DNA from 3 places in the Desulfitobacterium elongatum genome. Region 1 is predicted to be linked to each of the others. Evidence: riboswitches for the same ligand, from Rfam matches in the RefSeq annotation. Region 1 holds a riboswitch; each other region holds the start of a gene.
The links. A riboswitch is a leader RNA that binds a small molecule or an ion and turns the genes downstream of it on or off. The one in region 1 is predicted to bind glycine.
Positions count from the first base shown of each region.

Region 2: linked by a shared signal. The riboswitch ahead of ACZ42W_RS19165 (ACT domain-containing protein) and the one ahead of gcvT (glycine cleavage system aminomethyltransferase GcvT) in region 1 are both predicted to bind glycine.
Region 3: linked by a shared signal. The riboswitch ahead of ACZ42W_RS00285 (alanine/glycine:cation symporter family protein) and the one ahead of gcvT (glycine cleavage system aminomethyltransferase GcvT) in region 1 are both predicted to bind glycine.

Region 1 covers NZ_AP038772.1:1,187,522-1,198,276, reverse strand. Annotated here, with positions in the region: gene ACZ42W_RS05545 (BaiN/RdsA family NAD(P)/FAD-dependent oxidoreductase) at 1-110, opposite strand, end outside; gene ACZ42W_RS05540 (DMT family transporter) at 352-1,320, opposite strand; gene pduL (phosphate propanoyltransferase) at 1,526-2,104, opposite strand; gene gcvPB (aminomethyl-transferring glycine dehydrogenase subunit GcvPB) at 2,373-3,836, opposite strand; gene gcvPA (aminomethyl-transferring glycine dehydrogenase subunit GcvPA) at 3,833-5,173, opposite strand; gene gcvH (glycine cleavage system protein GcvH) at 5,175-5,561, opposite strand; gene gcvT (glycine cleavage system aminomethyltransferase GcvT) at 5,886-6,986, opposite strand; glycine riboswitch at 7,084-7,158, opposite strand; glycine riboswitch at 7,161-7,269, opposite strand; gene ACZ42W_RS05510 (methyl-accepting chemotaxis protein) at 7,401-7,826, opposite strand; partial or broken gene ACZ42W_RS05505 (sugar diacid recognition domain-containing protein) at 7,914-8,255, opposite strand; gene ileS (isoleucine--tRNA ligase) at 8,418-10,755, opposite strand, start outside.
Region 2 covers NZ_AP038772.1:4,050,002-4,060,756, reverse strand. Annotated here, with positions in the region: gene abc-f (ribosomal protection-like ABC-F family protein) at 1-1,217, shown strand, start outside; gene ACZ42W_RS19190 (LysE family transporter) at 1,266-1,907, shown strand; gene ACZ42W_RS19185 (YjgB family protein) at 2,093-2,779, shown strand; gene ACZ42W_RS19180 (flavodoxin family protein) at 2,932-3,576, opposite strand; gene ACZ42W_RS19175 (undecaprenyl-diphosphate phosphatase) at 3,758-4,588, shown strand; gene ACZ42W_RS19170 (N-acetyltransferase family protein) at 4,682-5,155, opposite strand; glycine riboswitch at 5,332-5,407, shown strand; glycine riboswitch at 5,414-5,505, shown strand; gene ACZ42W_RS19165 (ACT domain-containing protein) at 5,670-5,969, shown strand; gene ACZ42W_RS19160 (DUF711 family protein) at 5,981-7,348, shown strand; gene ACZ42W_RS19155 (cupin domain-containing protein) at 7,541-7,885, shown strand; gene ACZ42W_RS19150 (nitrite/sulfite reductase) at 8,134-9,735, shown strand; gene ACZ42W_RS19145 (tripartite tricarboxylate transporter permease) at 10,181-10,755, opposite strand, start outside.
Region 3 covers NZ_AP038772.1:44,097-54,851, forward strand. Annotated here, with positions in the region: gene ACZ42W_RS00255 (MBL fold metallo-hydrolase) at 1-320, shown strand, start outside; gene ACZ42W_RS00260 (S1C family serine protease) at 343-1,500, shown strand; gene rlmH (23S rRNA (pseudouridine(1915)-N(3))-methyltransferase RlmH) at 1,758-2,240, shown strand; gene ACZ42W_RS00270 (MBL fold metallo-hydrolase) at 2,447-3,145, opposite strand; gene ACZ42W_RS00275 (VOC family protein) at 3,272-3,640, shown strand; gene ACZ42W_RS00280 (DUF2156 domain-containing protein) at 3,751-4,692, shown strand; gene ACZ42W_RS00285 (alanine/glycine:cation symporter family protein) at 4,829-6,208, opposite strand; glycine riboswitch at 6,365-6,454, opposite strand; gene ACZ42W_RS00290 (CarD family transcriptional regulator) at 6,737-7,222, opposite strand; gene rnk (nucleoside diphosphate kinase regulator) at 7,595-8,011, shown strand; gene ACZ42W_RS00300 (glutamine--tRNA ligase/YqeY domain fusion protein) at 8,314-9,972, shown strand; gene ACZ42W_RS00305 (putative NPN-dependent ornithine cyclodeaminase) at 10,092-10,755, opposite strand, start outside.

The DNA of each region.
Region 1 (10,755 bases):
CTCTCTAAAATGGTGACCTGAGCCCCTTGGCGACCGGCAATCACAGCAGCAAATAAACCCGCTGCCCCTCCTCCCACCACAATAATCTTAATTTGTTCTCCTCTGGACATCGTAATCCCCCTTATGACAAAGCCACTTTCATAACTTTCTCTAGACATAATATATTGTACCCGATTATGCAGCGTCCGTCGTCACACACTACGACTTTCTTCACGCTTACTTCTATTTTGCTCATCCGATCGATTATATTCCCATTATACTACCAGCCCTTACTTCTGTTAACTGTACCCGAAGTATAGAAAGACTGCTGACAAAAGCACTGTGTCAGCAGTCTGATCCAATTCACCCTTTTTATTTGACGAATGTATCTTCTTCGAGATCCTTAAAAGCTCGATCCAGCTCTTGCTTGGTATTCATAACGATTGGGCCTCCCCAGGCGATGGGTTCCTTAATATGTCTCGACTCAAGTCTTTCACTCAAAAAGGTCGAACTAAGTATCAAAACTCCTCCGATCATCTGAATAAAACTCATGCTCTCTCCTAAGGATATCGCAGCGATGATCACTGCCGAAATCGGGTCGATGTAGCTTAAGACAGCGATTGTCTGTCCCTTAAGTTCCTTGACCGCTGTAAAATATAAGAAGTAAGCAATTCCAGTATGGACTATACCGAGAATAAGGATTAAAAGGATGGAGCTTGAATTCAGGTCGGAAAAGCTCATATGCTTTTTCGTTAAAATATAGGGTAAGAGGACCAAAGCTGCGACTATTAATTGAACTAAGGTCGTCTCATAACCGGACAGATTCTTAATAAATTTATTCATTAAAATGACGCTGGCATAGAGAGCCGCCGCTGAAAGGCCAAAGAGTATACCGACCGGGTGATTATAGGAACCCGCCGCAGTATTATCCCCAATATTCACGATTAGAAATAGTCCGATCATAGCAGTAATGATAGATCCTACCTTGAGACGGGTAAGTTTTTCCTTAAGGACAAAAGGGGCTAAGATCATTACGAATATTGGAGCAAAATAATAACTTAAGGTTGCATTTGAAATCGTCGTGAATTTATATGACTCGAACAAAAATATCCAATTCAGGCCAATCGCTGCGCCTGAGAAACCGAGAAGTAGGCCATTCTCTTTGATGGATTGAAGGGATGGCTTCTGTCGGACGAAGAAACTAGCACAAAATAAGAATAAGCTGCCGATGACTCCTCTTAGAAACGCAATTTCGCTCGAAGAGAGATTAATTTCCTTCACAAAAACCCCGATGCTGCCAAAGGTAAGCATAGCCGTTACGAGTTTGAATTTTCCACTCACTGCTCTCTCTCCTTATTCGATGTTTTAAAAATCGCTTATACCAATGGTAGTCCAATTTGAAGCTTTGAGCAATAGGTTCAGAAACTGTGCTCCATCCTCCAGAGCATTTTTACCTGTGTCATGTTCTTCAAAAGATAAACATCAAAAGCCACGAAGTACGTTGATCTGTACTTCGTGGCTTTCTAATGCTACAAGGAATTTTCTTTTAGTCGAGAATAACGTCTACTTGATCCCCGTTTTTCAGTCCAAAAGCATTTCCTTCATCGGTATCTACATGCATGTCCAAAGCATAGTTCGGACTGACACGAATCAAGACACGTTCAAAGATCCCCGCACGAGGTCCTGGAACTGAAACTTTAACATGATCTCCATCTTTAAGGTTATGCTTTTGTGCATCTTCTGGAGTCATATGAATATGGCGAGCAGCAATGATTACTCCCTGTCCAAGTTGGACTTTACCTGCTGGACCTACGATTTCTACGCCAGGTGTTCCATCAAGGTCTCCAGAATCATGTACAGGCGGCTTTACCCCTAACTTAAAGGTATCAGTGGCTGCGAGCTCGATTTGAGTCGCTTTGCGGGCTGGGCCAAGTACCCGAACGTTAGGCATTGATCCCTTTGGACCGACTATGGTTACAGTCTCCTCAGTAGCAAATTGTCCTGGTTGACTTAAATCTTTTGTACGAGTGAGTTGATGACCTGCACCAAATAAGATTTCGATATGTTCTTGGGATAGATGAAGATGACGATTGGATATTCCGACAGGTACTTTAAATGCTTCCACTATAATAACCTCCTGGTTTAGTATTTTTCTGACTCGGTAAATGTTACTAATACATTATACTCCTATTTTCGCCAAAATCCATTTTTCTAAAAACTTTTAACTTTAAGATTCCCCAAAATATAATAACACATGACCTATGAACAGAATTACTTTTCACTATTTCTCAATTTTTAGGCCGCCATTATTTCTTAAAGAAAATCCCTCCCCGCACGAAGCGGAAAGGGAATATAAAGGAATTTAAGTGGCATTATGCCATAATAAAAATAAACTAATTACTTTTTCGCCAGCGAAGATCTGGCTTCCGGGCAGCTCCTGTCTCATCCAAGCGGGTGACCAAAGTATTGTAAGGAGCATTTTTAACGAGTTCTGCATCGTTCTTCACTTCATCGGCAATCCGAATTAATACGTTAGCAAACTCTTCTAGAGTTTCCATGCTCTCAGTCTCAGTGGGTTCGATCATCATCGCTTCCTCTACGATGAGCGGGAAGTAAATCGTCGGAGGATGATATCCGTAATCTAAGAGCCTTTTTGCAATATCCAAGGTATGCACGCCATAAGATTTCAAGTTCTTCGGAGTGATGATAAATTCATGCATGCAAACCCGATCTAGGGGCAGGTGATAATGTTCTTTCAAGATACTCATAAGGAAGTTAGCATTGAGTACGGCATTTTTTGAAGCATTCGTGAGCCCTTCCCCGCCTAAGGCCCGAATATAAGCATACGCTCTGACAAGCACGGAGAAATTAGCATAGAAAGCACGTACACGGCCAATGGAAAGTGGACGGTCATAATCCAAGTAATATTTCTCCTCTGGAGTACGAATGACTACAGGTTTAGGTAAATATGGCGCAAGGAATTCCTTGACCCCGACAGGTCCTGCACCCGGACCTCCCCCACCATGTGGAGTGGAGAACGTCTTATGAAGGTTTATATGCACGACATCAAAGCCCATGTCTCCTGGACGAGCAATTCCCATGATGGCATTCGCATTCGCTCCATCATAATAGAGCAGTCCTCCGACATCATGAATAATCTTAGCAATCTCGAGGATATTCTCATCAAACAAACCGAGGGTATTCGGATTGGTAAGCATTAAGGCTGCGACTTCTTCATTTGCTACTTGCCGTAAAGCCTCTAAATCCACCCCACCCCGTTCATTCGAAGGGACTTGCACAATCTCGAAGCCCGCCATTGCTGCAGTCGCTGGATTCGTTCCATGAGCAGAATCCGGAACAATAACCTTAGTCCGTTTGCTATCTTGGCGATGTTCATGATACGCCTTGATGATGAGAATCCCCGTCATTTCACCATGGGCACCTGCTGCAGGCTGCATCGTGAACGCATCCATCCCGGTAATTTCTCCCAAATCCTCCTGAAGTTCGAACATCAGTTGAAGTGACCCTTGGGTTAACTCTTCCGGCTGATAAGGGTGAAGCTGGGTAAACCCAGGAAGACGGCAAAGCATTTCGTTAACCTTCGGATTGTACTTCATCGTACAGGAACCAAGCGGGTAAAAGCCGGTATCTACTCCATGGTTGAAGGTTGAAAGTCGGGTAAAGTGGCGAACGACATCCCCCTCAGCGACCTCAGGTAAATCGGGTGCTTTTTCCCTCAGAACTTCAGAGGGAAGTAAGCTATCGAGTGGGATTTCCGGGACATCACATTTCGGAAGACTTACCCCTGTTCTACCCTCCCCACTTTGATCGAAAATAAGTGGTTCTAAAGCTTTCATTTTACTTCCCCCATTCTGGCCACGAGCCTATCAATCTCTTCCTTGCTCTTTGTCTCTGTTACACAGAATAGGAGATGATGGTCAAGTTCAGGGTAGAAACGGGATAAATCGAGACCACCAATAATCTTATGTTTAAGGAGTTCTTCATTGATTTTAGAAGGGCTAACCTCTGTCTCTATAACAAACTCATGGAAGTATGGAGAGGAAAAGGCGACGCTCATCCCTGGGAGTTTTGCAATCTCTTGAGCTGCATAGTGTGCCTTCTGGAGATTAAGATTCGCCATTTCCTTCAAGCCTTTCTTCCCTAACCCAGCCAAATGGATGGTAAAAGCTAACGCACATAACGCTTCATTAGAGCAGATATTTGAGGTCGCTTTCTCACGACGGATATGCTGTTCTCGAGCTTGGAGGGTTAAGACATAACCCTTTTTCCCGTTCTTGTCTTTGGTGGCACCCACGATACGTCCAGGCATGCGACGAACGTATTTATCACGGCAGGCTAAAAATCCAAGATAGGCTCCTCCGTAGTTAAGCGGGTTTCCGAAGGGTTGCCCCTCGCCCACGACGATATCCGCACCTAACTCTCCAGGAGACTTAAGAAGTCCAAGGGAAACGGGGTTCACGGACATCACGAGAAGAGCCCCTTTGCCATGAGCGAGCTGTCCAATGCTCTCTGCCTTCTCGACTGAGCCGAAGAAGTTCGGGCTTTGGATTAGAACTCCTGCAACCTCCTCTGTCAGGACCTTTTCGAGAGCTTCAAGATCGACAACACCGTTCTCGAAAGGAATCTCGACAATCTCCACTCCGCGCGGCGGTAGATAGGTTCTTAGAACCTCCCGATACTCTGGATGAATCGTCTGGGGAACTAGGACTTTACTCCGACGAGTCGCGTCGCAACTCATCAAGGCAGCCTCAGCTAAAGCGGAAGCTCCATCATACATCGAGGCATTCCCTGCGTCCATTCCGGTTAATTCACAGACGAGAGTTTGATACTCATAGATCGCCTGAAGTGTTCCCTGGCTAATCTCGGGTTGATAGGGTGTATAGGCTGTATAAAATTCGGAACGAAGCAAAAGTTGATCGACAAAGCTTGGAATATAATGTTCATAAGCACCTGCTCCGAGATAGGAAGCATAGTCATCGATCGTTGTATTTTTACTGGCAAGCCCTTTTACATGCTTCACGAGTTCAAATTCAGACATTCCACCTCGGATGCTTAACTGAGCCTGGCGCCGAACGCTTTCCGGGATATCCGCAAAAAGCTCTTCCATCGATTTTACTCCGATCCGGGCAAGGATTTTTTCCTGCTGGTTCGCCGTGTTCGGCACATAATTCATCTTAATGGCCCTCCTCCGCTAGAAACGCCTCATATTCAGCGGCTGTCAGCAACTCATCTAAGTCTTTAAGATCATCGGCTTCTACCTTAATCAACCATCCATCACTATAAGGGGCGCTATTCAAGAGATCCGGCGCATCCAGAGCATCTTGATTATATTCAACTACTTTTCCACTGACCGCAGAAATAATATCAGAAACTGCTTTGACAGACTCTACAGTCCCATAGGATCTTCCTGCGACTACAGTCGTTCCGTTTTCTGGCAGTTCTACGAAAACAACATCCCCTAGACTTTCTTGAGCATGCTCTGTGATTCCGAGAGTTACGATATTCCCTTCAACTTTCGCCCACTCGTGGGATTTGCTGTACTTTAATTCTACTGGATTCATAAATTCATCCTCCTAAACTTATTATTGATACTTGATACTTAGCTTAATTTTGATTCTCGTTAAAAACTTAGTCTATAAAAGCCTAAATCCTTAAAATAATACCCAAGGATTTCGTTTTACAAAAGAGAGCGGCTTCTAAGCGAGCAGGAAAGCAAACTTCGCGAAAAGTATGCAGCGGAGACGGGTTGGAAACACGACGTTTCCAACCGGCCACGAGGCATGGACGCCGATTTGGCCGGGAACCCGTCGGAGCGGAGAACTTGAGCGATTAGTTTGCTCCGCGTAGCTTACGGAGCGAACGGTGGAAAACGAAATCCTGGAGAATCACGCTTTCTGTCTCTTATAGAACAACGACGGAATTATCTGTGCCTTGACCGCCTTACCCCGAATGATAACCTCCAAAGTTTCTCCCTGCTGCGCTAAGTCTGCACGAATGAGTCCAAGCGCAATATTTTTATCCAAGGTTGGGGAGAAGGAACCTGAGGTTACAAAGCCTACCTCTTCTCCAGCTTTTTGAAGCGGATAATGGGAACGAGCAATCCCGCGCTCAATCATTTCCAGCCCGACAAGTTTACGGGGAACCCCTTTTTCCTTTTGTTCAAGTAGCGCGTCTTTCCCGACAAAGCTTTCTTTCTCAAGCTTTACAAAAAAACCAAGCCCTGCTTCCAAAGGAGAAATATCTGGGCCAAGTTCGTTGCCGTAAAGGGGTAACCGAGCTTCGAAACGAAGGGTATCCCGTGCACCAAGTCCAATCGGCTGTATTCCTTCGGCTGAACCTTCTTCAAGAATTTTTCTCCAGAGCTGGGACGCTTTTTCGGGAGCAAGATAAACCTCAAACCCGTCCTCTCCGGTATAACCGGTCCGAGAAATAAGACAAGAGATTCCATCCACTACACCGTGTTTAAACCAGTAATATTTGATTTCTGCCAAATTTACAGAAGTGAGTCTTTGGAGAATTTTCTCTGCGAGGGGTCCCTGCAAAGCCAATTGGGCAACTTGATTTGAACGGTTTTCCAATTGAATATTAAATCCCTCTGCCTTCTCCTGCATCCAAGCGAAGTCCTTATCGGCATTGGAGGCATTAACTACGATGTAAAAATGTTCCCCATCATAACGATAAACTAGTAGGTCATCAACGATTCCCCCATTGGAATAACACATCGGAGAATAGAGAATTTGGCCATCCTGGATACGCGTTACGTCATTTGTGATTATGTACTGAACAAATGCAAGGGCGTCCTTTCCTTTGACGTCCACCTCTCCCATGTGGGATACATCGAAAAGTCCAGCTTTGGTCCTTACTGTATTATGTTCTTCGATGACACCTGCGTATTGGACCGGCATTTCCCAGCCCCCGAAATCAATAAGTTTGGCTCCTGCTTTTTGATGTTCTTCATAAAGGGGGGTTCTTTTGAGTTCTGTCACTTTCAGACACCTCCTTAAAGTTTGAGTATGCACGAAATTTAGAAAATCATGATAAGAATTGTTAAATAAAAAAAGACAGAAAATCGCGCATCGCGCAACTCTGTCCTTTAACCTGAGAGATTCGCCTTTCGGCTCCCCTTTGGTGTTCTCCTTACGAGAAACTCTCCAGAGTCCCGTCTTCCAGCAGTACTTTTGCCTGAGAGCTTCCCCTCCTGAATGAGCGATCATCAGGAAGTTTCTCCTACGGCGCCCGGCTTTGCCGAGTCTCTCCTACTGAAATCATCCGGAACATATTCACTTTTCCTTTGCCACTCTATTATAGTCGCCAAGGGGCTTATTCGTCTACTAGGTAAAAAAAGATTTTTCAGTTTCTTTTCGAGACTAACTGCCACTAAGACTCCTGCATCCTACGAGCTAAAGCTTTTGAGCAAGGGCATTCAGTTCATTTCCAACCTGTTGAACCTCTTCGACCATTCGGGTAATCTCCTGTGTAGCCCGGGCTTGTTCCTGTGTAATGATATTATTCTGAAATACTCCTTCAGTAATCTGCTCCATCGTTCCTTGAAACTGTATAAGCAATTCATTAATCTCATTAGCCGAACGATTACTCTCGTCAGCAAGTTTTCGAACCTCTCCCGCCACAACAGAGAATCCTTTTCCTTGCTCTCCAGCTCGGGCTGCCTCAATCGCCGCATTCAATCCCAAGAGATTGGTTTGTTTGGAAACGCGTCGAATAAATTCTAAGGCATTCCCTGTGGCTTTTACTTGTTGTTGAGCGTCCTGTGCCACAGAGGCTACGGTTTGGCTGACGCTTGCAACCTCCTCTGAGGAGGCTGCCATTTCTTGAATGGCACCGGCGGCCTGTTCTAGTGCTTGTCCTAAACGTTCAACCTGCTCCCTAAGCGTTCCTTTCAATTCTTCGTCACGCATCGTGGAAGCGATCATTCCCGCAGCTACCTTGGCGACAGGTGTGACAATCTTCAAGGGCCCTGCAATTCCAAAGGTGCCTACCTTCTGTCCCTCCAGTCGAATAGCAATGTTAAACCCTTCACGCTGCCCTTGAGAATTTTCCTCATCCTCTTTGGTCACTGCGATTTCGTGGATCGGAGTCGTCATGATGCGAAGTGCCCCATTATGAACCATTCCTATCCGTTTTTTTGCTGAATCCGCAATGATCTTCCCACTGGGATCACAAACAATGCCGTGAAAGCCGCTTTCCGAATAAATTAAATCCACAATACGATGAGCAAGATTTTCCGTGAGCTTCATGCACCTTCATCTCCTACCTCAGCAACTCTTTTTTAGGGTCGCACTCTGTATCACACTATTCTAAATTAACATACTATTTTTATAGTACTCATTTCTTACACCCTTGTCTATATTTTTTTGCACTAAAGGACTTGGAAGAGAAATTCTCCCAAGTCCTTTAGTTTATTCTGCAATAGAGCCTACAACAGAGGCACAACGTGGACATAAGCTTGGATGCTCCGAATTATTCCCTACTTCGGTATGATACATCCAGCAGCGTTCACATTTCTCTCCAGCTGCCGAGTTTACAGTGATACTTAGTCCTTCAAGTGTCTCAGCAAGTGTTGCTCCTTCTGGCTTTTCTTCACTTGCCTCGTGCAATTGAACTGCAGAGACAATGAAGATTTCCGCCAAATTAGGAATCCCTTTCAGGAAGTCACTCAGCTCAGCAGTGGGGTAGAGATCAACTTGAGCCGTCAGGGGATGATTAATGAGCTTGTCTTGGCGCGCTTTTTCCAGTGCTTTTGTTACTTCTGACCTTACAGCAAGAAGGGTATTCCATTTCTCAGCGAGTGCTTCATCCATCCATTCAGGATTAACTTTTGGCATCTCCTCGATTTGGATATTGGATCCTTCCTTTACACCAGGAATATAAGGCCAAATTTCATCCGCTGTAAAGGTCAAGACCGGTGCCACTAGACGTACTACAGCATTAAGAAGCTCATAAAGCACGGTCTGAGAGGCACGGCGGAGCGTGGAATTCTTCCCTTCGACATAAAGTCGATCTTTGACGATATCGAGATAGATAGCACTGAGTTCTACCGCACAGAAATTATGAACGGTATGGTAAACCCAGTGGAATTCATACTTATCATACCCTTGAAGAACACGGTCAATCACTTTATTCAGCTGGAGAAGGGCCCAGCGATCGATTTCCGGTAGTTCTTGATAGGCGACTCGATCCTTTTCCGGATCAAAATCATTCAAGTTACTGAGAAGGAACCGTAGGGTATTGCGGATTTTCCGATAGGCTTCAGACATCTGCTTCATGATTCGAGGGGAAGCGGCCACGTCATTTTTATAGTCTGCCGAGCAAACCCAAAGCCTTAAGATATCAGCACCCATTTCCTTGATAACCTGTAAGGGATCTACACCATTCCCTAAGGACTTAGACTGCTTTCTACCTTGCTCATCAACGAGGAAGCCATGCGTAAGCACAACACGATAGGGTGCTTTTCCATAAGCAGCAACAGAGGTAGAGAGGGAGGAGTTAAACCATCCCCTGTGTTGATCTGATCCTTCAAGATAAAGATCTGCAGGCCAGGTTAGCTCAGGGCGTTCCTTTAAAACACCCGTGTGGCTCGTTCCGGAATCGAACCATACATCCATGATATCCGATTCTTTACGGAATTTCTTCCCACCACAGGCACACGTCAACCCTTCTGGCACGAGTTCTTCCGCTGGATGAGCGAACCAAGCATCGGAACCCTCTTTACGGAAGATTTCCTGTACTTTGGTAATCGTCTCATCAGTGATAATCTCTTTTCCGCAATCCTCACAGTAAAAAATTGGAATCGGAACACCCCAGGTCCGTTGCCGCGAGATACACCAGTCTCCCCGATCAGCAATCATGTTATGAATCCGGTCTTTTCCCCAGGCAGGAATCCATTCGACCTTTTCAATCTCAGAAAGTGCCTCTTTGCGGAAGCCATCGATTGAAGCGAACCATTGTTCAGTGGCTCGATAAATAATCGGATTCTTACAACGCCAGCAGTGAGCATAGCTATGCTTGATCTTCTCTGAATGAACAAGGGCGTTAATTTTCTTCAAATCCTCGATAATGAGTGGATTAGCTTTATCCACCTTAAGCCCTGCATACACTCCAGCTTCTGCTGTGAATTTTCCTTGGTGATCCACCGGACAAAGGACAGGGAGTCCGTATTCTTTTCCAACATTGAAGTCGTCTTCTCCGTGACCAGGAGCGGTATGGACACAGCCCGTACCTTGCTCAAGAGTGACATGCTCTCCAAGAATAAGTACGGATTCTCGTTCTATGAAAGGATGCTGACAGCGCACACCTTCGAGGTCTTTTCCAGAGAATTGCTTCTCAACGGGAAGTTCCAAACTCCAGATCGAACGCAAATTATTCAGAAGTCCTTCCGCTACGACCCAATGCTCCTCCCCGACTTGAACCTGGACATATTCGAATTCAGAACGAAGGGTAATCGCTAAGTTTGCAGGCAGGGTCCAGGGAGTTGTCGTCCAAATCACGACATAGGTATTCTTCTCCGTAAGGACTCCCTTTCCATCTTTCACTGGGAACTTGACATAGATTGCATCGGAGGTCTTCTCCGCATATTCAATCTCCGCTTCAGCAAGAGCAGTCTCACAGGAAGGGCACCAATAGACAGGCTTTAATCCTTTATAGATATAGTCCTTTTTAGCCATTTCCCCGAAGACTCCGATTTGAGCCGCCTCATACTCCTTTTTTAGCGTCAAATAAGGATGATCCCAATCCCCA
Region 2 (10,755 bases), 1.9 Mb from region 1:
TGGTTCTTATCTCCCATGATCGAAGCTTTTTGGATAAGCTGTGTAACAAGATAGTGGAGCTAGAGGACGGTAAGATAAAGATATATAGCGGAAACTACAGCGATTATAGTACTCAGAAAGCTAAGGAAAGAGAAAGGATTCAATTTGAATATCAGCAGTATTTAAATGAAAAGAAGCGGCTTGAGGGAGTAATAATTGATATTAAGCAAAAGGCAAAGACGATGAAAAAAACTCCTAAAAGGATGGGGAACTCCGAGGCTAGACTTCATAAGATGGGCAATCAAAAGGCTAAGGCAAGTCTTGATCGAGCAGAAAAAAGTACCGAGACAAGAGTGGATCATCTAGAAGTTAAAGAAAGACCCGTGGAAAAAGAGCTAATTAAGCTCGATGTAGCAGACTCGAAGAAGCTTTACAGTAAAGTGATCATCGAGGGTAAGAATATAAATATGGCATTTGGAGACAAGGTCATCTTCAGAGATGCCGAGTTTAACATCTCTAATGCTGCCAAGGTGTCCTTAATTGGACCAAACGGATGCGGAAAAAGTACGTTGCTCAAAATGATATTGGATAAGGAGGCTTCCCTTAAAATTGCTCCAGGGGCAAAGTTAGGCTACTTTAGTCAGGACATGAGTATCTTAGATGAAAACTCGACCATTCTCGAAAATGTTATGGAAGGTAGCATATACCAAGAAACCTTTGCACGAACATTGCTCGCAAGATTGTTATTCAAACGAGCGGATGTTTATAAAAGAATAAGTGTACTAAGTGGGGGAGAGCGAGTTAAAGCATCTTTTGCGAAGATACTATTACAAGACATGAATCTGCTTATCTTAGACGAGCCAACAAATTATATGGATATGCAGTCTCTCGAAGTCATTGAGGAAGCGCTTCAAAAGTATGATAGAACCTTACTGTTTGTTTCTCATGATCGAAGGTTTATTAGTTCCGTTGCTGACCACATCATGACGATAGAAGATCATGGGATTAAAGTGTTTAGAGGGAGCTATGAGGAGTACACGGCGAGTAGAAACAAATGCTTGAAGGAGGATAAGTGTGATATTCTAAAGGATATCTTTATATTGCAACATCGGTTATCGGAGGTCGTGGGAAGAATTTCTATGCCCTCGAAAAGAGACGATCTAAAAGCTTTAGACAAGGAGTATCATGAGATATTAGGAGAATTGAAGAGGCTTAAGAGGGTTTCGGACGAACTTTGAAGAATTTATCCAGAGTTAATAATATTAGCGTAGGGCTGGGTGAACACGATGGAGTTGGTTTCAATTTTTCTAGCGAGTTTAATTATGGGGTTTTCTGGAGCAATTATGCCTGGCCCGTTGTTAACTGTAACGATTAATGAAAGTCTACGTCGTGGATTCGTGGCAGGACCGCTTATCGTCCTAGGACACGCGCTCTTAGAACTCCTCTTAGTCAGTTTACTCTTATTAGGCTTTGGAACAATCTTAAATCAACAGAGTGTTAAAGGCCTGATTGGGTTAGTGGGTGGTGCTTTTCTCATCTGGATGGCCTATGGAATGTTCCGAGAAGCGCATCATAAAGATTTAGACTTATCCCTAACCTCGACGCAACCTGCGAAAAAGATGAATCCCGTTCTCCTAGGAGCGACAATCTCTGCCTCAAATCCATACTGGTCTCTCTGGTGGGCTACAGTGGGTACAACCTCTCTCGTTCTCGCAGGGAAGAACGGGATTTTAGGATCAACAAGTTTTTATCTTGGGCACATTTCTTCGGACTTAATCTGGTATAGCCTAGTTTCAGGTGCAGTCGCGACCGGTCGGCACTTATTTACCCCCGTTATTTACCGAACTATTCTTTGGGCTTGTGGATTGTTCTTGATCGGGATAGCGATTTATTTCATCGATTCAGGAGTTCAGTTTTTCGTAGGCTAACGAGTTACGAGAAGTTTTAAAACTATTCTCGATTTGTCAGAACAGGGCTTTCAATAGCGTCTTAATAGATAAAAAGAGCAATCTCTCTAAATTTTTGCAGGATATTCGGAGAAAATACCAGCAACCAGCAACCAACAGCCTGTAATTACGTAAACGTTACAGAGGTATTAGGGAGGAAGACTATCATGATTACACAAGCAGCTCATAAGATGGCCTTAAAATGGATGATTACTGCATTCGTTCTAACTCTTCTCGTCGGATGTTCTCCATCAAATTCTCAGTCTCAGAATCCCCCCTCACAAACTGATTCGGCTACTCAGACGCCTTCATCAAATCAATCGACTCAACCGAGTCCATCACCCCAAACAACTCCGTCATCTTCAACTCAGGCTACTAATCCTTCTCAAGGATTGTTATTGAACATGAAGAAGCTAGCTGAGCAAGGGAAAGTCATCAATTGCGACTTTCCTGCAAAGACAAGTGTCTTGGAAGATGTAAAGAAAAAATGGGGCGAACCGGATAAAGTCGATTGGGTTCCTGCTGCTAAAGGGAATTATGCGACATATTTAAGTCATGTTAGCGTATTTGGCTTTAATAAAGGTATGCAAATTTTTGAGGTACGGTCCTACGATAAACAATTGCAGTTACTCTCCCTCACTATGACTAAAGAAGTATATGGAACTCCTGCTTATGATGTAAAAGTTAATGGGGAAGAAATCATTGGGTATACTGCAGGACAAGAATTTAAAATCGAGCTGGTATTTCCACAACCGACTAATAGTAATCCTGATCCCATGATGGATCATTATCTCGTTCTTTATCCTCAAGGTACAGTAAATAGTATGGCAAACGACCCAGGTCGACAATGGTAGGGCTCCACAAAAATGGGTCCCCAGAAGATATCTTCTGGGGACCCATTTAACTTGAAAATTTGGCCTGAGGATGCGAATCCTCGCTACGCTCTACACGTAATAAATTAAATCCTGCAAGCTTGAGGATTGCAGGATCTGATGAATATTATTGCTTAGATGCTTGCTAGTCTAACGCTCATGTCAAAGGCTTTCTGACAATCGAGGGGGAATTGCTCTGCTTTCACTTGAGATTTGTGTTTTTCGTCAAACCTGGAGGCTTCATATCTGGAGTAATCCTCAAACTGGTAGGTATCAGTGGAGAGGATATACTCTGAAGTGCCGTTCAAGATTCGCAGGCTATTTGCGATAGAGCGAAATACTGCTTCGTAGCCTACTTGCTTCAGAATTTCCTCCGGGACATTCATCGTATAAATGAAACCTGAAGCTATCTTTCCTTCAAAAACTGAACGATGCCCCTCGTTATAGGAAAGGTTGGAGAAGAGCAAACGTTCTAAGAAGGAACGCATTTCTCCGGTGATATTTCCGAAGTAGATGGGTGAACCCAAAAGGAGGACATCACATTCTAGAATTTTTCCCAAGACATTAGTTAGGTCATCCTTCATAGCACAGTGACCAATATGCTTGGAATCCTTCCTTTTACAGGCAAAGCAGCTGGTACAACCTTTGAAATTCAAGTCATACAAATGGATTAGTTCAGTTTGAGCGCCTATAGATGCTGCTCCGTCAAGCGCTTTTTGCAATAATGTAGCGGTATTCCATTTTTTTCTAGGACTCCCGTTAACAGCGATTACTTTCATAGCTCTTATCATCTCCAATTCAATACTCAGTTAACGTTAACTGATACTATCATTATAGGGGAAGGGACAAATACAACAAGTTCGTACTCATTAAGGGTTTGAGCTTGAGCTAAGGTAGACATTTAACAGCTTTGCATTTAAAGTAGTCCGTGAAGACTTAATACGGAGGGAACAATAAATAATGAACATGTGGGAATTATTCGTAGCATTGATCTTAGGAATAGTCGAAGGTTTAACGGAGTATGCACCCGTTTCTTCAACGGGTCATATGATTCTTGTCGATGACTTATGGCTTCATTCGAAAGTAATATTTACCGCGCCAGTGGCCAATACCTTCAAAGTTGTTATTCAGTTGGGTTCGATTTTAGCAGTAGTTATCTTGTTTAGAGAGCGTTTTATGAATCTCTTAGGACTACACAGAGAACAGACCCTGAATTCGAAACAAAGGGATAGGTTAAGCCTCAAGAAAGTTATTGTAGGCTTGATCCCAGCCGGGGTACTTGGGGTTGCCTTCGAGGATTTTATCGATGAGCACTTATTCTCAGTGGAAACGGTTATCATAGGACTGGTCATCGGGGCCATTCTTATGATAGTCGCAGATTGGGTCCGACCAAAAGAACCTAAAGTAGAGAAAGTAGACCAAATAACGTATAAACAAGCACTCGGGATTGGACTTTTTCAATGTTTAGGTTTATGGCCGGGATTTTCGCGTTCGGGTTCTTCCATTTCGGGAGGAGTCATTCTAGGTATGAGTCACCGCGCTGCCTCCGATTTCACCTTTATCATGGCTGTTCCGATAATGTTAGGAGCAAGTGGTTTATCTCTCTTGAAAAATTGGCAATACTTTACGCTTGATGTCTTACCCTTTTTCATCGTTGGTTTTATCAGTGCCTTTGTATTCGCATTACTTTTTATTCGTTTGTTTCTAAATCTTATTAACCGAATCAAGCTTGTGCCGTTTGCGCTTTATCGGATTGTGCTAGCTGCTTTAATCTATGTGATCTATTTATAATTCTATTCTATAGATGTACAACGAGTGGCATATAAAGGTCATAGAAAAAGTCTCATTCTTGCAGTTGCTTCTAGAAGTATATATGTACATTTCTTATTCCAGATTCAGATACATTATTCTGGCCAAATCTTTGAAGTCATTTTTATTATAAAACTCAAGTGCATTCGTATTAAAGGAATACACTTTTACTTCAATCCGATCGATGTTCATGCTTTGAGCCCATTGAATGACGACGTCTAAAAGGGAAGAGCCAATATTTCGGTGCTGGTAATCATGCCTTACTGCAATACTATCGAGCTGAACCCATTCTCTTTTTTTTATGACAGGGAAGTTTGGTGACCTCATGATGAGGCACTCTGCTAGACCAATAATCTGGGAATCCTCTTCGGCAACAAAAAGAGCCTTATCATTACCATGAACTAAATCGGTAATATATTCTTTCGACCGAGAAGGTCCCTCGGGCTGTATAAAGAGTTCTGTGTGATTCGAACGATGCAATCCATCAAGTTCTGAGTATAGTTCAATTATTCCAGCGTAGTCGTCAAGGATTGCTTTTCTTATATTCATCGAAACTCCTCCTCGTACCTAATGTCCTTGCTATTGAATAATCATAAGCTGAAGGCTGGACTTTTTCAATTGAGTCTTTTTCAACTTGCAGCTTTAGTAGATCCCCTCATGAGAAGTTGGGGTTGCAATTCTTTGTAACTGTGTTTATAATACGTTTTAATATTAAATAGGGCTGGATGATGTTTTCAGGAGAGTGGCGGTTACGCCCACCGACGGAGTTATACTCTCAGGTACTTTAAATGAAGTGGAACTGGAAACGGACAGGACTCTGGAGAGTTCCGAAAGGACGCCGAAGGTGCAAAACAGCTATAGCTGTTAAATCTCTCAGGCAAAAGGACAGAGGATATATTTTTGATGAGGATAATTCATGGAATTGTCTTATTTCCTTTTTAAAAATATTCTTTAAAGTACTCTCCAGAGTCAAATCAAAATCTGATTTGGCTCTTTTTTAGTGGGATGAATGGGAATGATAAGGAAGAGACTGCAAAAAGAAGATGGAAAAGAGGTAAGAAAAATGCCATTGGAAACAACACATGAAAAATCAAATCGGGTCATTATTACAATCTTGGGAAAAGACCAAATCGGAATTATTGCTTGGTTAACAGGGCGTTTAGCTGAGAATTCAATTAACGTATTGGACCTTAGTCAGACCATCTTGCAAGGTTTTTTTACCATGATTATGATCGTGGATGTCAGTCAATCCTCTGTAGCCTTAGCTGAGATTACCGAGAAATTGAAGCGCGAAGGAACGGAGCGGGGCTTGAAAGTTAATGTACAGCATGAGGATATTTTTTCGTTCATGCACAGAGTATAGGGAGGCTTATCATGAAAATGCACTTGGCACCTCATGAAATTTTACAGACCCTTGAAATGGTTGAAAATGAGAATCTAGATATTCGTACGATAACCATGGGTATCAGTTTATTGGATTGTGCTGGGGATGACATAAAGCGCGTGGAGCAGAAGGTTTACGATAAAATTACTCGCCAAGCAGAAAATTTGGTGAGTGTTGGTGAAAGCTTGGCTGCACGCTACGGGATTCCAATTGTCAACAAGCGAGTGTCAGTCACTCCAGTGGCCCTGCTGGGATCTAATTTTCATCCAGAGGATATGGTTCGCTTGGCGAGAACTTTGGATCGGGCTGCGAAAACAGTGGGTATTAACTTCTTAGGAGGATTTTCGGCGCTGGTCCAAAAGGGTTTAACCCGCGGAGATGAAGCCTTGATTGAAGCGATTCCCCAGGCCCTTGCGGAGACCGAATACGTGTGTTCTTCAGTGAATATCGGATCGACGAAGGCTGGAATAAATATGGATGCCGTCTTAAAGATGGGACAAGTCGTTCTCGAATGCGCGCACCGCACTGCGGATCAGGACGGGATTGCTGCAGCTAAGCTAGTGGTCTTTTGCAATGCTCCAGAGGATAACCCCTTCATGGCGGGGGCTTTCCACGGTGTGGGAGAACCGGAAGTTGTTATCAACGTAGGAGTAAGTGGTCCTGGTGTTGTAGCACATACTGTAAAAAAACACCCGGATGCGGATTTAGGGGAACTGGCCAATTTGATCAAGCGCACAGCCTTTAAAATTACACGAATGGGTGAGTTGATTGGGCGCGAGGCTTCCAAAGAATTAAAAGTTCCATTTGGAATCGTTGATCTTTCGTTGGCTCCAACGCCGGCTATAGGGGATAGCGTTGCCGAAATCTTAGAGAATATGGGCTTGGAACGCTGTGGTGCTCATGGAACTACTGCTGCTTTAGCATTATTAAATGATGCGGTAAAAAAAGGTGGAGCCATGGCTTCCTCTCATGTGGGAGGTTTGAGCGGGGCTTTCATCCCGGTTTCTGAAGATGCGGGGATGTCCTATGCCGTAGAAACAGGAGCGTTAAGCATAGAGAAGCTTGAGGCAATGACCTGTGTTTGTTCCGTTGGACTAGACATGATTGCAATCCCAGGGGATGTTGAGGCAGAGACGATTGCGGGCATTATTGCTGATGAGGCAGCCATTGGAATGATCAACAAAAAAACGACTGCAGTTCGAGTGATTCCGGCGATAGGGAAAAAGGCTGGAGATCGAGTTGAATTTGGAGGGCTACTTGGTGGAGCACCCGTCATTAAGATTAACCCTTTCTCTTCTCGTCAGTTTATAAGGCGTGGAGGGAGGATTCCCGCTCCCATTACAAGTTTATCAAACTAAGATTTACACGAAAACTACCCCGTATCACTAGGATCAAGTCTGAGTCGAGTGATGCGGGGTAAAGAATTATATGGAGGGTAAGAGTGAGGAGGAAATATTTTCATTTTAAAGTGATTCCAATCACATTATTTTAAATGCTAAAAGGGTTAGAATAAGTCATAAGCTAAAAGATAATTTAAAGGGGGACTTTAAATGGTTAATATCATGAAAAATATTGAATTCTCACAAGCTCTCAATCTTAAAGAACTTATCGAATACAAACAAGGTCAAGTTATCAGCATGACAATTGCTCAAATCCCTGCAGTAAACATTACTTTATTCTCCCTGGATGAAGGGGAAGGAATAAGTACACATACGACTTCAGGAGATGCTTTGGTTCAGGTTCTCGATGGGGAAGCGGAAATCACCATCGGAGATAAAGTTCTAACGGTTAAAGAAGGGGAAACAGTCATTATGCCCTCGGATATTCCACATAGCCTAGAAGCCCGTAAAAGGTTTAAGATGCTTCTAACGGTTATCAAAAAGCCAAAAGAGTAATAAAGGGATTGACTTATATGTTTTTTCTTGAATGCGTAGTGATCAGTCGAAAAGGGTAAGGAGCAACTTGAATAGCTTCTTACCCTTAAGTTATGGTGAATAATTACATGATTTCCTTATTCGAATCCGAGTCTAGCTTTTTTCGTTTAAATATTTACATTAGAGCTAGACAAATTCCCTGTTTCATAGTATTCTTCAAAATATGATTTACTATCCTAGTAATTCGCTATGAATAAGGGGAGTTGAATATGGGCAAAGTTTGGGAAAAAGATTATGATGAGCTGAATGACTTTGAAAAATTGAAACTGAAGCAAGATGGCTTGGATATACTTGAAAAGCTTTCAGAATACAAAGAATCGGGTTTTGAATCCATCACACCTAAAGAACGTGATCTCTTAAAGTGGGCGGGGGTCTATGTCCAGAGACCGCGAACTGAAGGATATTTTCTATTGCGGGTAAAGATTCCTGGTGGGGTCATGAATTCTCAGCAAGCTCGTGTGTTAGCTGATATCTCAAAAAAATATGGACGGGGAATCATTGACTTGACCACGCGTCAGGCCATCCAATTTCGTTGGATTACGATAGAAACCCTTCCTGAAATAATGGATACTCTTAGACAAGTCAACCTGCATACTATTGAGTCCTGTGGCGACTGTCCGCGAACCGTTATAGGAAATCCTCTCGCAGGAATTGACCCTGATGAAACAATGGATACTCGAGAGATTGTTCAGCAAGTCTTTGAATATTTCCAGGAGAACAGAGAGTTCTCGAATCTTCCACGAAAGTTTAAGATTTCGATTTCAGCCAATGTCGATAATACGGGACATGCACAAATCAATGATATAGCATTTACACCGGCAGTTAAGAGAGAGGGCGAGAAAGAAGTTTATGGATTTCATGTCTATGTTGGTGGCGGGCTCTCATCTAAACCTCAGCTTGGCCAAAGGCTGAATTTCTTTATTCATCCCCAGGACGTATTAAAGGTCTCCATTGCAGTGGCAACCCTCTTTAGGGATTACGGCTATCGGAGTAATCGACGACAAGCGCGATTAAAGTTTCTCCTGGCGGATTGGGGAAGAGAGAAGTTTGAAACCGAGCTCCTAAAACTGACTGGTCCTCTTGAAAGTGAAGGGATAGACTTAACCCGTGGGTGGAATGCAGGATATTTTTATGGCGTTCATCCTCAAAAGCAACCAGGACTCAATTATGTGGGGTTATCCGTTCCTGTCGGACGATTATCTGCAGAGGATCTGCTTGAAATTACACAGTGCGCAGATATATACGGAGATGGCTCTCTTCGAACGTGTAATTCGAAGAATCTGGTGCTGGCTAATATACCCACTGAGACTATTGAGGCCCTCCTCGCTGAACCGATCATCGTGAAATTCACTCCGTACCCAAAATCCTTTATAGGGTACACGATGTCTTGCACGGGTAAGGAATTTTGCAATTTAGCGCCAGTCGAGACTAAGAATTTTGCCTTGAAAATTGCTCAATATCTCGATGAAAAGTTTGAGTTGGATACCCCCTTGCGTATTCATGTCAATGGTTGTCAGAATTCCTGTGCTCAATTACACATTGCGGATATTGGTTTAAGAGGGATGCTCGGAAAATGGAATGGGGAAACTGTCGAGAAATTTGAACTCTCTATAGGAGGGCAATTAGGGATTGATGCTGGGTTTGCAATACCTCTTGAAGGAGCGGTTCCCGCTGCTCAAGTTCCAGAGGTTTTGGTTGAGTTTATCGAATTCTATAAAAGCAATAAACGACATCAGGAGGAATTTCACGATTTTGTTTCTCGGCTCGGAGCTCAAGCGTTTCAAGACCTTCTTAATCCCCATTTGAATTAGACAAGGTAAAGAGCTTCGGGATATACTATCTCATTATCCGGAAGTTATTCTGTTTACCTCACACACCCATCGCCCACTTGATGAAACAAGTATCAATACTGACAACCAACCCTTTACTACTGTCCACACTGGTGCTGTGCACTATACTATTGTTACCGATGGAAAAGGGGGGAGAACTCGCGAGCCTCAGGTCAATGGATTATATGTCGAGGTGAAGGGCAATCAGGTTGTGATTAGAGGTAGAGACATGAAAAATCACTCCTGGGTTTTTAATAAGGAAATACTTAAAGAACAGAAATAGCATCTCAATAGATCAAGAATTGAATCAAAAAAAAGAAAATATCGGAAAGTCGGAGAACTTCTATCGGAAGGCCCCCGGCTTTTCGATATTTTAAGGATTTATATATGATGTAATCATATCCATTGATGCTTTTGCAAAAAAACTTTAAGCGCCTTTACTTACATATGTTCCTGTTCCTTTCTTTCGAATATATTTATAAATTGCAGGAACAACCAAGATAAGGACTGTCAATATATACAACGTCCCAGAGATTGGGCGCATAAAAAGTATAGATAAATCTCCTTGGGAGGTCATTAACGCTTGTCTGAAAGCAATTTCCATCATCGGTCCAATAACTAAGGCTAAGACTAAAGGTGCCGGTTCATAGCCTCTCCCACGAAGGAAATAGCCCAGAATTCCGAAGATGGCAAGAACTGCGAGATCAAGAAAGCTGGAATTGACGCTATAAACACCCACGAGACAAAAAAGAACGATAAGTGGAAATAACAGTGGCTTTGGAACCTTCATGACGTTGACAAATATTTGAACAAGCGGGAGGTTTAGAATAAGGAGCATGATATTACCGATATACATACTCGCGATAACCCCCCAAAACAGGTCAGGGCGTTCTGCGATCAAAGTGGGGCCAGGGGTAATTCCATGCAGCATCATTGCTCCCACCACTACTGCCATCGCTGGGGTAAACGGAACACCCAAAGCCATCAAAGGGACATAGGCAC
Region 3 (10,755 bases), 1.1 Mb from region 1:
TGGTTGTCGAGGCAAATCATGATCACGAGATGCTTTGGCAGGGTGGTTATCCGTGGTATCTAAAGAAGCGAATTAGCGGGAACTTCGGACACTTAGAAAATAAGCAGTTAGCTGAAGGATTGCTAGAATGGATTACTGAGAATACTCAACGTGTCGTGTTGGCCCATTTGAGCGAGGAGAACAATACCCCGGAGATGGCATTAGCGACTATTCTTCGGGCCTTAAAAGGATCACGGATCGCCAAGGAAAATCCAGAGTTGCGATTGCGAGTGGCACCGCGTTATACTCCGCATGAACTCATTATTTTGGGAGAAGACTAAAGCGGCAAGGAGGTTCAAAAGTATGAGTTTTTATAATGATCCTAATCATTCGAATCACTCTTCGAGAGATCGTAGACCTCGTTTATTCTCTACTATTGCAATTTCTCTCATCAGTGCTATTCTTGGTGGGTTAATTGCGGTTGCACTGGTCCCACCTTTTTATGGGAACCGCCCTCAGACGAATCAGGTGATTTTGGGACAAGGGGCTTCTACCCCCCCGGTTAATGTTACCAACCCGTCGGGTTTTCCAGTGGTTGAGGTGTCTAAAACAGTTGGACCAGCCGTTGTAGGCATAGGAAACTTTCAGCAGCACGGACGAATTTTCGGTGGGACGGCAGGACTAGCCGAAGCGGGAAGTGGCTCTGGCTTTATCGTCGATGCCAAGAATGGGTATATCGTCACAAATTATCACGTTATTGCTGATGCTAAGAAGCTTGTCGTAAGCTTGGCAGATGGTAGAAATGTTGATGCGACCTTAGTCGGTCAAGATGCTCGTACGGACCTTGCCGTGGTTAAGATCAGTGCCGATAACCTTACTGCGACTCAACTTGGGGACTCGAATCAACTCGAAGTCGGTGAACCAGTAGTTGCCATCGGGAATCCCGGTGGGCAAGAGTTTGCCCGTTCTGTAACGCAGGGTGTAGTTTCAGCGAAGAATCGTATCCTTCTGATTGAAGGAGAATCCAGCTTCAACTTAATTCAGACGGATGCTGCGATAAACCCGGGGAATAGCGGTGGTCCCTTAGTGAACTATAAGGGTCAGGTCATTGGAATTAACTCAGCGAAAAATGCAGAGCCTGGTTTTGAGGGGATGGGCTTTGCAATCCCGATTACAGATGCTCTCCCAATTATTCAGCAGCTTATCGAAAAAGGGTATGCAAGTCATCCAGGACTTCTAGTATCCATTGATAATCGTTACACTCCGGAATGGGCTGCCCAACAGGGCTGGCCAGCGGGAGCCTATGTATCCCAAGTCTCTGCAGGAGGCCCTGCCGACAAGGCTGGAATTCGAGCCGGAGACGTATTGGTGAAAATTAATGGAGTAACGGTTAAGAGTTCCTTAGAGCTGACTCATGAATTGTTTAAGTTTAAATCGGGGGATAGCATTACCGTCTCCTACTATCGGAATGGAGAGACGAAAGATGTTAAGCTTACTTTGGTAGAGTTAAAGCCTCAGTAATCACTTAAATCAAGCCATAGCGCCATGGGCGCTGTATCGATGGGTATTATACAGGTTGAATACATTTCGAAGTTAATAGAGTGAGTAGGATAAGGGAGGGTATGAGGCTATCTCATGATCCTCCCTTGTTGTAGCCATTACCTGATTAAGCGAATACATTCAACTAGGGCTTTCCCTTAGTAAAGCTAACAACCCGAAAGGCAGTGTCTTTCGGGCATAAGCCTAATTATATATATTTAGAGTGATGAGGTAGTGTAATGCTTCAAGTAAAAGTGATTGCAGTTGGGAGAATTCGTGAAAAGTTTTTGCTGGATGGAATTAAGGAATACACAAAAAGGTTAAGTGCTTACATCCGTCTTGATATGATGGAGATAGCTGATGAACCCTGTCCAGAACGGCTTTCACTAGCCGACGAAGAACGCGTTAAACAGAAAGAAGGAGAACGAATCCTAAAAGGTATTGGGTCTCAGGATTATGTCATTTTACTGGATCTCAAGGGTAAAGAGTTTTCTTCTATAGGCCTTTCTGAGTATATAGATCAGCTTGCAGTCAACGGTCAAAGCAGTATCGTATTCATTATCGGAGGTTCGCTCGGAGTATCAGAAACGGTTAGACAAAGGGCCGATTACCGCTGGTCCTTCTCCCAGTTAACCTTTCCCCATCCCCTCATTCGGCTTATGCTCCTGGAGCAGATTTACCGAGCGATGAAAATCAGTAAGAGTGAGCCTTATCATAAGTAACACTAAACGAGTATGCCCTGCATCAAAAGTGCGGGGCATACTCAATTAGAAGCAGGTACCACTGCTGAAGACATATTCGATACTAACTGGCACTGGGACACCTATAAGTATGAATTATACAACGACTCAAATTCCACCGAACTTATCTACCATGGGGTATAAAGTTAAACTGGAGGCGTAACTAAGCTACATTTAAGTATCCCTTATTAGAGTGAGAACTTTTGGCCTCTGTGGGTAATTTCAATGATTTGAGTGGGGCAATCTTTCATTTTATCCGCAAATTTTCTCGGTGTAATAAAATCATCTCCAAAGTGCATTGGTACAAGAACTCGTGGTTTGATTTCTCGAATAAAGTATTCTGCTCCTATTGAGTCATACTGTTCCAATCTCGGATCAACGGGGAAGAAGGCGATATCGATGTCTTCACCTTTGATCTTTAGTATTTCGTCTTTGAACATTCTCTCAGCTTTCTCGATTTCCGCCTGAGGGTCACCGCTCCAGTACCACCAATTCAGATCTCCAGCGTGGAAAATATGAGTTCTGTCAGACTGAACTAGAAACGAAACACCTTCATCCGTAGAATTGTAAGCTTTGATGGTTATGTCATTGACGCTGATCTCCTCATAGGGAGATATGAAGGTGATATTGTCCTTCTTTTGAGGGATACTAGGGTCTCCCTCAATATCGCTACTTAATATGTACTGGATATTGGGTCGCTCTTTCTGCCATTCAAAGAAATGGGGGTTATAATGGTCTGAATGGACATGTGAGGAAAAGACATAAATATTTTTATCCTTGAGATCAACCGAGCCTTGATAGTAGTCGAATATGAATAAATTCTGCTCTGTCTCGACGCTAAAGCCGCTATGATAGATATACTGAAAATTAAGGTTTGAATTTTCCATCTAAATCACCTCGTAATGGATTATACAATAATTAATCGTTATTATTTGTCTTCTTCTTAGAATTTTACTACAATAAGAGTAAAAGAAATATCGTTGAGTGCGTAAATTAAGAAAGGACGATAGTATATGAGATTTAAGTTTGACCACAATAATATTAATGTCCTTGACCTTAAAAAGAGTCTTAACTTCTATAAAGAAGCGTTAGGACTTGTAGAAGTTAGACGGCTTGAACAAGAAGATGGAGAATTTATCCTTGTCTATCTTGGGGATGGCTCTTCCAGTCATACGCTAGAGCTAACCTGGTTGAGAGATAGGGCAGAGGCTTATAATCTGGGAGAGAATGAATTCCACATTGCTTTGACCGTTGATGACTTCGAAGCGGCCTATGAACACCATAAACAAATGGGATGTATATGCTTCGAAAATAAGGAGATGGGAATATACTTTATTAATGACCCGGATAATTATTGGGTGGAAATTCTCCCTAGACGGTAGGTGATAGATACACACTTAGATAAAAAGGTAATCTACGTGAGAGATTACCTTTTGTTGGGTTAATCCCATTTTTGAAATGGAATAGATAAGAGTTAATATGGGTGGTAAAGATGATTAAATTTAAAGCGTTAGGCCTTGAAGATAGAGCCTTATTCCAGAAGTACCTTAAAAATTATACATTTAAAACGTATGAGTATTCCTTTTTGACACTCTACTTATGGAAAAAGTATTGTAATGTAGAATATGCGGTGATTGACGATTCGCTCGTTCTAAAAAAGACTGAAGAAAAGATTGGATCGTTCTTTATGCAGCCTATTGGTTTTTCTGAGGAAAAATTGTCCGGCATAATCGAAGAACTGATCAAAATCAAACAAGAAGATCCAGGATTCAAAGCTCTATTTAGGGATATTGAAGAACCCTTTATGAAACAGTTGACAGAGATTTATGGATCAAATATCTTGTTCCTAGAAGATGTTAAGAATTTCGACTATATCTATGAAACAGAGAGATTGATTCATCTTTCGGGAGAAAAGCTGCATAAAAGGAAAAATCACTACAATCAGTTCATCAATAGCTATAGCTACGAAGTAAAGGATATTCACGATCAGGTAGTTATCGATGATTGCTTGGGTTTCGCAAGCCGATGGTATGAGAACCAGAAGGTTAAAAGTAGGCAGCTCCTTTGTGAGCTTGAGGGGATCAGAGACGTCTTAAACCACCTTGAGGACCTCGAAGTTATTGGTATGGCAGTGTATGTCGATGGGAAAATCGCTGGCTTTACTTTTGGAGAGATAGTAAATAGTAAAATGGCGGTCATTCATATCGAAAAAGGGAATACAAAATATAAAGGTATCTACGCCTTTATCAATAAAACCTTCGCAGAAAATTATTTGCACAATGTCATGTATATCAATCGAGAAGAGGATTTGGGAATACTCGGGTTAAGAAAGGCCAAATTGGCCTATGATCCTATAAAACTTGAGAAAAAATTTATTGTTAGCCCCATTTGTTGTGAGACGGGTTATTCGGAGAGAATGATTATCAGGGCTTAAAAGTTGAAAAGAGGGACCTGTTCCCTCTTTTCAACCCGTTTAGACCCTCATGTTCATAGATATTCTAGGAAATGCCAAAGGCAAAATAAAAGCACGACCCGCATAAGGTCGTGCTTCCTATTCTGCATGGTAAATTTTATTTTCCGCTGAGGCGAATAGGCTCGTCTGAGACCTCATCCAAACGCTCTTCCCAGAGATACTTCTTTGTTTCTGATACAATGACTCCGCTTAAGAGGAGTAGCGCTACGAGGTTTGGAACCGCCATCAGGGCATTCATGGCATCAGCCATATCCCATACCAAAGCAAGTTTCATTGTAGAACCCACGAATACAGCGATGACCCAGAGGATGCGGTAAGGCATAATCGCTATTTTCCCAAATAAGTATTCAATCGCTCTCTCACCATAGTAAGACCAGCCCAGGATGGTTGAGAATACGAAGGTTAAAAGCCCTACAGTAAGAACAATCGGACCAACCACAGGAATTTGAGCAAAGGCCATATTGGTCAGTGCAGCACCTTTTAAGCCCTCTGCGGCCGCAGGATTTCTTATGATGCTGCTTACTACGACGATACCGGTCATTGCGCAAACAACTACAGTATCCCAGAAGGTTCCGGTAGAAGAAACCAGAGCCTGCCGAACAGGGTTTCTCGTTTGAGCTGCGGCTGCTACGATGGGGGCTGATCCTAATCCAGACTCGTTGGAGAAGAGGCCACGAGCAATACCGTAGCGTGCAGCCATCATTACGGATGCTCCAATGAAGCCGCCACCAGCTGCACTAGGGGTAAAGGCAGATTTGAAGATTAAAGAAATGGCAGGAGCTACATACGCAGAATTCATAGCTAAAATGACAATACAACCAAGGACATAAAAAATGGCCATGAACGGAACGAGTTTCTCACACACGTTGGCAATGGACTTAACTCCACCAATAATGACGACACCAGTGAGGACTGCCATAATAAGACCGCTGATATAGGGAGAAACGGTAAAAGTATCATAGACCATAGTAGATATCGAATTGGCTTGAACCATGTTACCAATCCCAAAGGCGGCAATCGAAGTGAAGATACAGAATAACACAGCAAGCCATTTCTGACCCAGCCCGTTTTCGAGTGCATACATGGGTCCACCGAGCATTGTCCCATCAGAGGTTTTGACTCGATATTTGACAGACAGTAGGGCCTCAGAGTACTTAGTTGCGATACCAAATACTCCTGTAAGCCAGCACCATAGTACAGCGCCTGGACCGCCCAAGGCAACCGCGGTAGCTACACCGACGATATTACCAGTACCAATGGTTGCAGCCAAAGCTGTGGTAAGGGCACCGAATTGACTTACATCCCCATCAGCAGATGTGTCCTTGGTTACAGAGAGTTTAATTGCCTTGATGATGTATTTTTGGATGAAGCGTGTTCGAAACGTTAAAAATAAGTGCGTACCAAAAAGTAGAATCAGCATTGGGGGGCCCCAGAGGTAATTGTTTAACCAGAGAATAAAATTGTGAAAGCCTTCCATCGTTTTGTCTCCTCCTTTATTTCCTCTAATCTTCTTTGTTGCAGTCTCTTGAGGGACTGCTTTTATTTATAAAAAGAGCCAAATCGTAAAGGATTTGACTCTGTAGTGTAAGTATAAGTCTAAGAAGAGATCGCTTAAAAGCTGTCCCTTAATAAACATTCATACTCTGTCCTTTTGCCTGAGAGATTTACGAAAAAATACATTGCCCCTTCGGCGCCCGATTTGGGTCTCTCCAGAGTTCTGTCAATCTACGGTCTTACTTAAATTCAAGTGCCTGAAAGTTTAACTTCTTCGGCGAGCCATAAGCCACTCTCCCGTAGATATCATCCAGTAATTATTCAGTTTTTTAGTTAATTATTTAATATTATAGTTTCGCTTACCCTTTTATTCAAGGGAATTCTTGGGAAGCTGGCTATGAATTATGTATACTTTCAAAAAGAGTCTTCGAATTCCAGAAAGAGAGAACTAGAGCCGTCCCTTTGTTACACAAAAAGAGACCAATCAATTCACATTGAGTTGGTCTCTAACTTAGATATTGATGACTTTATCCAACATATCTATAGCTTGCTCCTTTGGAACTTCTTTGACTTGGATAAATTCGCTGGTCAAAATTCGGAGGGCGTTTTCCAACATCGTTTTATCTTCAGAACCTAGCTTCTTAATTTTACTTTTCCGCATTAAATCACGGATGATCTCAGTTCCTTTGTAAATATCGCCTGACTTTATCTTGTTTTTATTCATATCTCGACGATATCTCTGGTTATCATCACTTAAGGGGTCGGTTTCCCCATTATACAAGTCGTCGAGTACATTTTGTAGAACATCGGGTTTGACGACCTGTCGAATGCCTAAATCATTTGCCTTTTCAATAGGGATCATTATTTTCATTCTGATGTGAGGGATATTTAGGAAATAGTAAATTCGGTTTTTTCCTAGGACTTCCTTTTCTTCGATGGCTTCAATTACGCCTGCACCATACATAGGATAAAGAACCTTATCGCCAACTTGAAACAATAAACCCACCTCCTATGTGACTCGTTGATTACATCTAAGTATATCATGCTTTGACATTCAATGCAAAATAATTATTTTACCATATTGTAAATTAAAATGTCAATACCGTTTTTTCGAAAATAATGATAAAAAGACTGGATTTTCCAAAAATATATGGTCTTACCCTAGAGATTTACTGTTTAGACAAATTCATCTCGAAAGAGAGGACCCTTGAGAGTAAAGGATTTACATATCTAGGAAAATAATCTATAATAAAACCTAGATGGACTCATCATATTCCCACATTTAGAGTCGAATAGGGTATAAAACAGCGGCTATCAAGCGAACGATAGTCGCTCTATGTTTATTGAGAAAAGGAAGGATAAGGACAAAATGGCTAGAATAATTGACATCACATCTGCTGACCGTGAACGTCTACTTAAACTCATTAACAAAGAGAGGGAATTCGGATCGGCTAAGAATAAGGACTATTTAAAAGATCTCGAACATGAATTGGAAAAAGCGAATATCGTATCCTCAGAAGAGATTCCACCGGATGCCATAACTATGAATTCGAAGGTTCTCTTGAGGGATTTGGACTCAGGGGAAGAAACGATGTATACTCTTGTCTATCCAGAGGATGCTGATTTGCTTGAAGACAAAATATCAGTATTGGCACCTGTAGGGACAGCTATCCTTGGGTTCCGAGAAGGAGATATACTTGATTGGAAGGTTCCAGCTGGTATCGTCAAGTTAAAAGTGGAAAAGATTTTATATCAACCTGAAGCCGCAGGGGACTATGAGCTCTAACTGAAATGGCGGAGAGACAAACGAGTCAGGAACTAAAGCAGTGTCCTGACTCTTACCTTATCTTAAATGAAGTGGATGAAAAGCGATGCGTTAAGAGAAGTGAATTTGGTAAGACTAATAGGCAAGACTTAATCAGCGATTGGATTCTCCGAGAAACTCTTTGAAGAATAATGTCTTATGGCCAAAAAAGAGGGAAATTAAGCTAAGGTGTAGAATAAAATCTTTTTAATCAGAAATGAATTGACACCGTATCGAAGATACACAAGCAAAGGGTGCGAATTCGGTAGGAAAGGTTGAGAACAGTGGAAAAGGAAAATAAGTCATCGAATTTCTTGCGCAATATTATCCTCGAGGACTTCAAGACGGGAAAGGTTGATCATATCGTAACCCGCTTCCCTCCAGAGCCGAATGGATATTTACATATCGGGCACGCAAAATCAATTTGCCTAAATTTCGATTTAGGAGATGAATTCAAGGGAAAAACAAATTTGCGTTTTGATGACACGAATCCGGTAAAGGAAGATACGGAGTATGTAGAGTCCATCAAAGAAGATGTGAAGTGGTTAGGCTATGATTGGGACAACCTCTTTTTCGCCTCAAATTATTTCGATGAGATGTATAAACGAGCCCTTCTTTTGATTAATAAAGGGAAGGCCTATGTTTGTGATCTTTCTGCAGAGGAAATTCGTAAAAATCGCGGGACCCTGACTGAGCCTGGTAAGGAAAGCCCTTGTCGGGATCGAAGCGTTGAGGAGAATTTAGAGCTTTTTGAGCGGATGCGTCAAGGACAATTCAAAGATGGAGAAAAAGTGCTCCGTGCCAAAATAGATATGTCCTCTCCAAATATTAATATGCGTGATCCTATCCTTTATCGGATTGCCCATGCGACTCATCATAATACAGGGGACAAGTGGTGTATCTACCCAATGTACGACTATGCCCATCCTCTGGAGGATGCCATTGAAGGGATAACTCACTCAATCTGTACCCTAGAGTTTGAAGATCATCGTCCTTTGTATGATTGGGTTATCCGTGAATGTGAGATGGAGCATGTTTCTCATCAGTATGAATTTGCTCGGCTGAATATCACTAACACAGTTATGAGTAAGCGTAAGCTTAAGCAACTTGTCGATGAAAAGGTTGTGGATGGATGGGATGACCCTCGCATGCCAACCATTTCCGGTCTGCGTCGTCGCGGCTATACTCCGGAGTCTATTCGGAACTTTGCACAAGCTATTGGGGTTGCCAAGGCAGACAGCGTTGTCGATGCAAAGATGCTCGAGCACTTTATCCGTGAGGACTTAAAGCTAAAAGCTCCACGGACCATGGGAGTGATACACCCCTTAAAAGTTGTGATCACCAATTACCCAGTAGGGCAAGTAGAAATGTTAGATGCTGAGAATAACCCAGAAAATCCAGAAATGGGAATACGCCAAATTCCGTTTTCTAGAGAAATCTACATCGAGCAGGATGACTTTATGGAGAATCCTCCTGCAAAATACTTTAGACTTTTCCCGGGCAATGAAGTACGCTTAAAGAATGCTTACTTTATTAAGTGTGAAGAGGTCATTAAAGACGAAACAGGGAATGTGGTAGAGATTCGGTGTACCTATGATCCAGAGACAAAAAGCGGCTCCGGGTTCACGGGCCGTAAGGTCAAGGGGACGATTCATTGGGTCGAAGCAACTCAGGCAGTACCCGCTGAATTTCGACTCTATGATTCTTTAATTCAGGATGAACAGGAAGAAGAGGAAGGAAAATCGTTCCTTGATTATATTAATCCGAACTCTTTAGAAATCATCCAAGGATTTATCGAACCGAATCTGAAAGAGGCCAGACCACAAGAAAAGTTTCAGTTCTTCCGTCATGGCTACTTCAATGTGGATACAAAATATACGACCCCAGAGAAAATTGTCTTTAATCTCATTGTTTCTCTGAAGAGCTCTTTCATTATTAAGTAAAAACTGGAAAAAATAAAAAACTCTCTTGAAGATTTCTTCGAGGGAGTTTTTTGTGAGTATACGCTGAAGAACCGTTAAAAAACCCTAAAGAAGCTACACGACCCCAGAACTTTCATACCTTAACTCAGATTATTATTTAAATTCACAAGAAAATCCTGAACATTCGTAACTATTGTCGTCACTTCGAGAGACCCACGGTCTCTGAGCTTATTCACTGCAAATTCTGCGACATCAATAGAGTAGATATAGACGGGGCGAATGTCACCGTCTTTGTCAGTATATGCAGGTGTCATATTCCCCGCAGCTATGGTATGGAGTTGAGTAGCCAGACAAATTAAGGTGGTTGCTTTCCGAGTATGTTTTCGCATCTCATCTTGCGCTTCATAGACATTGGGGAGTACAGGGGGAAGTGGGCCATCATCGCGAATGGAGCCAGCTAAGACTATAGGAACTTTTCTTTTCAAGGCGGAATAAACGACACCTTCAGTAACGTTCGATGAATCTATAAGATTTCCCAAGGAGCCTGCCTTACGAGCCAGGTTAATTATATCGAGATGATTGTAATGCCCATTGGGCTGGGATTCCTGGGTGTAGGTATTTTGGCCTAGAGCGGTCCCTAGGATGCTCGCCTCAAGGTCGTGGGTAGCCATTGCGTTTCCCGCAAGGATCGCATTCACATACCCTTTATCGATTAAAGCTGCGAGTGCCGCCCGAGAATCGTAATCAAAGACGACTGCAGGACCCAAGACCCAGACAATATAGCCCTGCTCCTTTTCATGGCGC